Regions from separate parts of the Ruminiclostridium herbifermentans genome, predicted to be linked through region 1. Evidence: riboswitches for the same ligand, from Rfam matches in the RefSeq annotation. Region 1 holds a riboswitch; the other holds the start of a gene.
The links. A riboswitch is a leader RNA that binds a small molecule or an ion and turns the genes downstream of it on or off. The one in region 1 is predicted to bind thiamine pyrophosphate.

Region 1 (3,889 bases):
ATAAATATACCAAGATGGGTTGAAGCTCTTGATGATTCTCATTGGCTAAAAAGTGAAATAATTGAATCAATAAGAAATACTTTCAGTTCTACAAGCAGAATTAGAGAAATAAAATCTGCTGTGAGTTCCTTTGAAAATTATGATTTTTGTAAAAGGGCCACTATTGACAAAGTTAGTTTAGGTGAGGGTACTGTATTAATTGATTTATCAACCGTTGATGGTTTATTATATAGAATTTTAAGTGAAGAATCAGGAATGGAAATTGAGGGTGAGCACAAATTAATAAGCTTGATTAAAGATTTGGCAAGAATCAAAAAAGAGTATGACAGAGTAGAGTATGCTCTCCATGAAGTAAAAGTAAAGGGCTATGGAATGGTTTCTCCTCAAATGGATGAACTTACTCTAGAAGAACCTGAAATAATCAAGCAAGGCAATAGATATGGGGTTAAGCTTCATGCAAGTGCACCTTCAATTCACATGATTCGTGCGGATATAGAGACTGAGATAGCGCCAATGGTAGGAACTGAAAAGCAATCTGAAGAGTTGGTTTCATATTTGTTAAAAGAATTTGAAAATGATACTACTAAGCTTTGGGAATCAAATATATTTGGAAAATCTCTACATGAATTAGTGCAGGAGGGCTTGCAGAACAAACTATTTAGGATGCCTGAGGATGCTCAAATGAAGCTGCAGGAGACACTGCAGAAAATAATTAATGAGGGCAGCGGCGGCTTAATTTGCATAATTTTGTAGAAATATAATAAAGCAGTTATAGCTTTCACCACATTTAAACAAGTATGCCTAATAGTATTAAAAGTTAATCAACCTTTGAAGTTTAAAATTGAGGAACTTATTTAAATAATATATAAATCATATTGATGTGTATCCCGATTGGGACGCAACCTAAGAATGGATATAAGAAATGCGGAAATGTTGCTATGGCACCTTTTCCGCATTTCTTATGTTTTTGTTTAAGTACATTCGAAAGCAAATGTAATAACTAGTTTAAATTAAATTTTAACTGTTGCCACATTATTCTGTTCTATAAATCTCTTTAAAGGTTTATAAAGGGCAACAACCAGTACAGAAGAAATGAAAAATTCAGGCAGCATGTAGCTTCCATTATAGATAAGTGAATAGAGGTATATATTCATTCCTTCAGGAGCGTACATGTACCATAAAAAAACTCCCGAGATAAAATGAAAAGTAAATCTTCCAATCATAGCTATAAAAACGCTGGCTATCATTGTAAAAATGTTCTTCCTAAATAGACCTGCGAATCCAAGCATACCAAATGCAAAGATATAATCAAGGAAAATACCAACAGGATGATAGGAAAACTTTGTTCCTAGTGCAAACTGAAGAAATCCATAAACTAAACCTACCAGAACGCCATGCTTGCTGCCCCATCTGATAGCGAAAATAATAATGGGAATCATGCTTCCTAAAGTCACAGACCCACCGTTTTGAAACTCATAAATCTTTACATAACTCAAAATCATTGCAAGAGCAATCAACACTCCTGCTTCTACCAACATTTTAGTAGACATTTTTTTCATAATAACTCCTCCTTTAATACAGATAACTTAAAATATAAAAATAAATAGACTGAAATAAGACTTTTAGTGTTAAAAAATATTTAATGAATTAGCTTAGTTATACTTCTAAAGCTTACTAAATAAAAAAGTAAGAAGCATAGTATACATAAAAGCATAAAAAAAGTCATACCAGTATGAAAATGCAGTATGACATATTATTCATTATTCATTCCTACGCTGGCATTATCCAGATCAGGTATATGGGTTTTAAGTAAAACATACTTATCTCAGCCGAATTATTTTCAGCTCCCCGAATTTTATTTAGTTGTAATAATTGATGAAAGTTAGTTATATTTCATGTTTTTTAAGGCTATTATTAATCAAAAGGCCACATATTAAAAAAATTTCCAAAAATAAATAAGTTTTGAATATACCAACTTCCAATGGCTATTATATCAATTAACTAAATAAATATCAATAAAAATTCTAAAAATCAAACGAACAAATGTTTGCATTGGTATTTTTATTTGATATAATATATCGTGGTAAGCGAATTGATTATTCTCCAACTTCTATAGTTGAAGGAGCTGATTAGGTTGTCAGCTTATGAGAATACGTACAACCAAACACGATGAAATACCGCTGATGAAATAAAATTTTTCTATAATCGAAAAATAATCGAAAAATTTTATTCTGAACTTAGGTATTATGGCGTGGCTAGTAAAAATGCAAATTTATAATATAAATTTTAATAATACGGATAATGAACTCAATCTTCATAATATTTTTTATTAATTTGATCAGTCAAAATTTATTATTGAAATAGTTTCAAAATTCAGCAAACCCGTGACTGTTAATAATTTAATGATGAAGCTGGGTTGAATAGAAAGGTGAGCAAATGATTAGAGATAATATTTTTATTAAGGGTGCTCGTGAGCATAATCTCAAAAATATTGATGTTGAGATACCTAGAGACAAATTTGTTGTAATTACCGGATTAAGTGGTTCGGGGAAATCCTCATTAGCATTTGATACAATTTATGCAGAAGGTCAGAGACGATATGTTGAATCTTTATCATCATATGCCAGACAATTTTTAGGGCAAATGGAGAAGCCAGACATAGATTATATAGATGGATTATCGCCTGCAATAGCTATTGACCAAAAAACCACTAGCAGAAATCCCCGTTCAACAGTAGGAACAGTTACAGAAATACATGATTACCTCAGATTGCTGTATGCTAGAATAGGTGTACCCCATTGTCCAAAATGCGGTAAGGAAATTGCTCAGCAGACTGTGGATCAAATGGTTGACCAAATAATGGCTTTTGACGAAAATACCAGAATACAGCTGCTTGCGCCTGTTGTAAGAGGCAGAAAAGGGGAATTTCATAAATTAATTGAGGACGCAAAAAAAGGTGGTTTTGTTAGATTAAGAGTTGATGGTCAGGTAATAGATATTAATGATGATATAGTTTTGGACAAAAATAAAAAACACAATATAGAGATTGTTGTTGACAGACTTATTATTCGAAAGGATATTCAAAAGAGACTGGTTGATTCTCTTGAAACTGTTTTACAATTAAGCGGTGGAGTAGTAATTATAGATGTTGTTGGAAAAGAAGAAATACTTCTAAGCCAGAATTTTGCCTGCAGTGATTGCGGAATTAGTATAGAAGAACTTACACCAAGGATGTTTTCCTTCAACAATCCATTTGGAGCATGTCCTACATGTACAGGACTTGGTAATTTACTTAAAATTGATCCAGACTTAGTAATTCCAGATAGATCCTTATCACTTGTTGAAGGAGCCATTGTAGTTGCAGGTTGGAATGTGGAAAGTGAAGACGCATATACCAGGATGATGTTTAATGCTCTTGCAAAGCATTATAAATTTAAATTGGATGTTCCATTCCATAAGCTGCCTGCCGAAATCATAGACATTATTTTATACGGTACAAAGGGTGAAAAAATAAAGGTTGATTATGAACGTGAGTATGGCAGCGGCTCTTACATGGCGGCTTTTGAAGGTGTAATAAATACAATGGAAAGGCGATATAAGGAATCAAATTCCGAAGGCATGAAGCAGTATTATGAGCAATTTATGAGCAATAATCCTTGTCCTGACTGCAATGGGGCAAGGCTAAAGCAAGAAAGCCTCGCGGTTACAGTATGTGACAAGAATATCCATGAATTATCTATTATGTCCATTGAAGATTTAAGAGAATTTTTTGTCAATATTAATTTGAGTGATAGACACTTAATGATTGCAAATCAGATTTTGAAAGAGATTAACGCTAGAATAGGCTTTCTTGTGGATGTTGGTTTAAGTTATCTTTCATTATCAAGGA
Region 2 (3,889 bases), 1.8 Mb from region 1:
CAACAGCAATCCCATCCACTCCGCTACCCTTTAGCTGCATTATATTCTGCTTTGTAATGCCTCCAATTGCAACAACAGGAATTGAGACTGCTTGACAAATTGCTTTCACCGTCTCAATACAAACAGCATTTGCATCTAATTTTGTGGTAGTGGAAAATACTGCTCCAACTCCAATATAATCTGCACCCATTTTTTCTGCAAGTACAGCTTGCTCTACAGTCTGAGCCGATACTCCAAGAATCTTATCTCCTATCTTGTTCCTTACATCATCTGCCTGCATATCACGCTGTCCAACATGAACTCCATCGGCTCCGCATGCTATTGCAACATCTACATCGTCATTAATGACAAATGGAATCTTATACTTATCTGTTACTTTTTTAATTTCATTAGCCAAAGCTAAATATTCATCAAAAGTAATATCTTTTTCCCTAAGCTGTATAAAGGTTGCCCCTCCTCTAATGCATTCTTCAACCTGCTCTGCCAGTAAATTGTTTCCCAGCCACATTCTATCGGTAACAGCATATAGTCTCATGGACTCTTTACTTAATTTCAATTTTAGCACCTTCCTTTAGCTTCTCTGCAGTCATTTTACTTATTTCATCAATAATGTATGTACGCAAGGTTGAAGAACCTTTATCCTCTTCCATAATACGCTTGTAAGCCAATTCTCCTGCCAATCCCATTGTACAAACAGCTGCAGTCGCAGCAAGCAAAGGTTCCTCCTGATTAGCACCTACAAAAGCAGCTATCATAGCCGACAACATGCAACCTGTACCAGTGACTTTTGACATGGTAGAATGCCCATTTCTTATAATATAAGCCTTTTCACTGTTTGCAACAATATCAATTGCTCCTGTTATAACAATAATTGCTCCTGTCCTTTTGCTTAATCTTTTTGAAAAAGCAACAACCTCATCCAGATTTAATTCCGTAACCGCATCACTGACATTAGCATCAACTCCCTGAGTTGTTCCGCTGCCTTTATCTACTGTCTTAATCTCAGAAATATTTCCACGAATGACGCTGAATTTTATATTTTCCAGCAAATCAAAGGTTGTATTGGTTCTAAAGCTTGATGCTCCTGCTCCAACAGGGTCTAGCACAATTGTATGAGAAAGTTCATTTGCCTTCTTGCCAGCTTTAAGCATAGAGTTAATAGTTCTGCTGTTGAGTGTTCCAATATTGATGTTCAAAGCCGTGCATAAAGAAGTAATTTCTTCAACCTCCTTCACATCATCAGCCATAATGGGCGAAGCCCCGCAAGCCAAAAGTACATTTGCCACATCATTTACAGTTACATAATTGGTAATGCAATGTACCAGTGGGTGTTTATTATTTATATTATCAAAAATTTTTGTAAACATATATATGTTCATGTCTCACAGCTGCACAAAACTACAAAATGACATGAACCTCGCACCTCCCTTGAGATTTAATTTATCTGTTCAATTTTAATACTCACCAAACAACCAAGGTAGTATTCATGTATGTTTATGGGTGTATTTTTTACAATTATTCAGAAAGCTCTAAATTTTTTGCTATCACACTAAATGAACCATGGATGGTGAATGTGGAAAGCAACTAAAGCATTTATGAACTCAAAAGCACATCATTTATGTAAATAGCACCTACATCAGCAAAAAACGCTTGCGTTTTTTGAGACTCGAAAGTGTACCATGTAAGCACCAACTATACTTTTGAGTTAATTCCAAAGGTATGGTCTAGAGGACCACTTCCCTTGCCTAAATTCAAATTTGCTTTTAGGGCACCTGATATATATTTTTTCCCATTGCTAACGCATTCCGCCATATTGTAGCCCATAGCCATATTGCTTGCTATTGCAGAAGATAACGTACAGCCTGTACCATGCGTATTATCATTATCAATTCGTTCCCCATAAAACCATTGATACTTGCCCTTATGATACAGCAAATCATTTGCATCATTTAGCTGATGCCCACCCTTTATCAAAATTGCACCACTGTATTTCTGTGCTATTTTTTCTGCAGCATAAACCATATGTTCCGCTTTTGTTATATGTATTCCACTCAGCACTTCTGCTTCTGGTATATTGGGCGTAATAATATCTGCAACAGGAATAAGCTTTTCTACTAAAGCAGTTACAGCTTCATCAGCCAAAAGCTTACTGCCGCTCGTAGAAATCATAACAGGGTCCAATACAATTTTTTTTGCATTTTCATTAATTAATTTAGCGGCTATGGTTTCTATTAATCCTTTGCTTGAAACCATTCCAATTTTAATAGCATCGGGGTAAATATCACTGAAAATACTGTCTAATTGTTTTTCTAAAAAATCAGCTGGTACTTCCATAATTCCAAATACACCAGTTGTATTTTGAGCTGTAAGTGCCGTTATAGCACTCATTGCATAAAGCTTATGTGCTGTAATTGTTTTGATGTCCGCCTGAATTCCCGCTCCACCACTACAGTCACTGCCTGCTATTGTTAAAACTGTCTTCATATATGGTTTTCTCCCTTATATTGTGGCAAGGCGACTAATTCAATATTTACCTGTATGTTTTAACTATCTCAACTTTCACAAATTCATTTTTATGATCAAGCTTATCAAGGGATTATTGAAAGAATAAGAACTTTAATTAGAATGGTTCATATTTCTATCATTTATTTAAAAGAAATTAATAATAAACAAAAAGTGCCTATCCTAGAGAATAGGCACCACATTATTTCTAAATAAATGCTCCCTACGACAGTATTAACTGACAGGTTCAAAGGGTCAGACAATGTCTTCTCAACTTAATTAGTTCCCCTGCACAAAATTATTTAATTTAATAGCATTATATTCGTACTATGCTATAATGTCAAGCATATTATTGCGTTATGAGTATATAGTTTACTGATGCTTAATTGAAAAAATTATTTCCATCCTAAAATCATAAGCAGCGGAGTTAACTTTACAAATTTGCATAAGTGGAAGAAGCGGAATCTAAGCTTCTTTTTCCAGATAATCAACCAAAAATTCCGAATTTTTTTCAACACAGCCGACACAAGAGAGCCTTCTACCTTGTCTTATTTCTTTACACTTTAAATCTCCAGCATGCTTTAAAAAGTAATTCTCTAATTCAGATAATTGATTCTCTGCTGAGCAGTTCTGTAAAATGTACCTTGCTGCATAATAGGCACCACACATTCCTTCTGGCGCATTACCACCACCAAAACTCCTAAATACATCAATGGTATTTTCCTTTATTTCAAATTGGTTTTTAAATGCACAAAGTACAGCTTGAGCACAATTCATCTTCTGACAGCCTTCTTTACCAAGATAATAATTTTTGGCACTATTTACTGCTGAATTCAAATAATCAACTGAATTATATAACTCAACCTGCCACTTGCCATTTTCATATTTTATAAGGTTTAAACAAGCATTCTTTATAATTGTAGTCCCAGTATCAATTGTATTGTCTGAAACAAATTTTAGTATGGATTTTATCATTGCTCCATGAGAAACAATAATAATCTTTTTCCCCTCATATTCTTTTACTATGTAATCCAATGCTCTTCTGGTTCTTTCAGCCAATTCATTATCGCCTTCTTTACCGGGAATAATACCATCTGAAAAAATCTGTTTCTGCTGCTCAAGTGTCATCCCTGAACCTTTTCCAAAATCTCTTTCTATAAAATCGTCTATGGTGGTTATTTCATTTATTCCAACACTTTCACCAATAATTTTTGCAGTATTTAATGCCCTTTTAAGAGGACTTGACACTATAGCATCCCATTGAAATTTTTTTAGATGCTTTGCTACTAAATATGCTTGCTCTTCTCCATTTTTGTTTAATTCAATATCTTCTCTTCCTTGAATCATTTTTTTTGTATTCCAATCAGTTTCACCATGACGTACTATA

Region 2: another riboswitch for thiamine pyrophosphate. It lies ahead of thiD (bifunctional hydroxymethylpyrimidine kinase/phosphomethylpyrimidine kinase); the one in region 1 lies ahead of thiT (energy-coupled thiamine transporter ThiT).

The regions. Positions count from the first base shown of each region.
Region 1 covers NZ_CP061336.1:1,901,752-1,905,640, forward strand. Annotated here, with positions in the region: gene spoIVA (stage IV sporulation protein A) at 1-753, shown strand, start outside; gene thiT (energy-coupled thiamine transporter ThiT) at 1,011-1,559, opposite strand; TPP riboswitch at 1,751-1,859, opposite strand; gene uvrA (excinuclease ABC subunit UvrA) at 2,437-3,889, shown strand, end outside.
Region 2 covers NZ_CP061336.1:117,890-121,778, reverse strand. Annotated here, with positions in the region: gene thiE (thiamine phosphate synthase) at 1-565, opposite strand, end outside; gene thiM (hydroxyethylthiazole kinase) at 543-1,367, opposite strand; gene thiD (bifunctional hydroxymethylpyrimidine kinase/phosphomethylpyrimidine kinase) at 1,693-2,484, opposite strand; TPP riboswitch at 2,706-2,802, opposite strand; gene EHE19_RS00505 (histidine phosphatase family protein) at 2,968-3,889, opposite strand, start outside.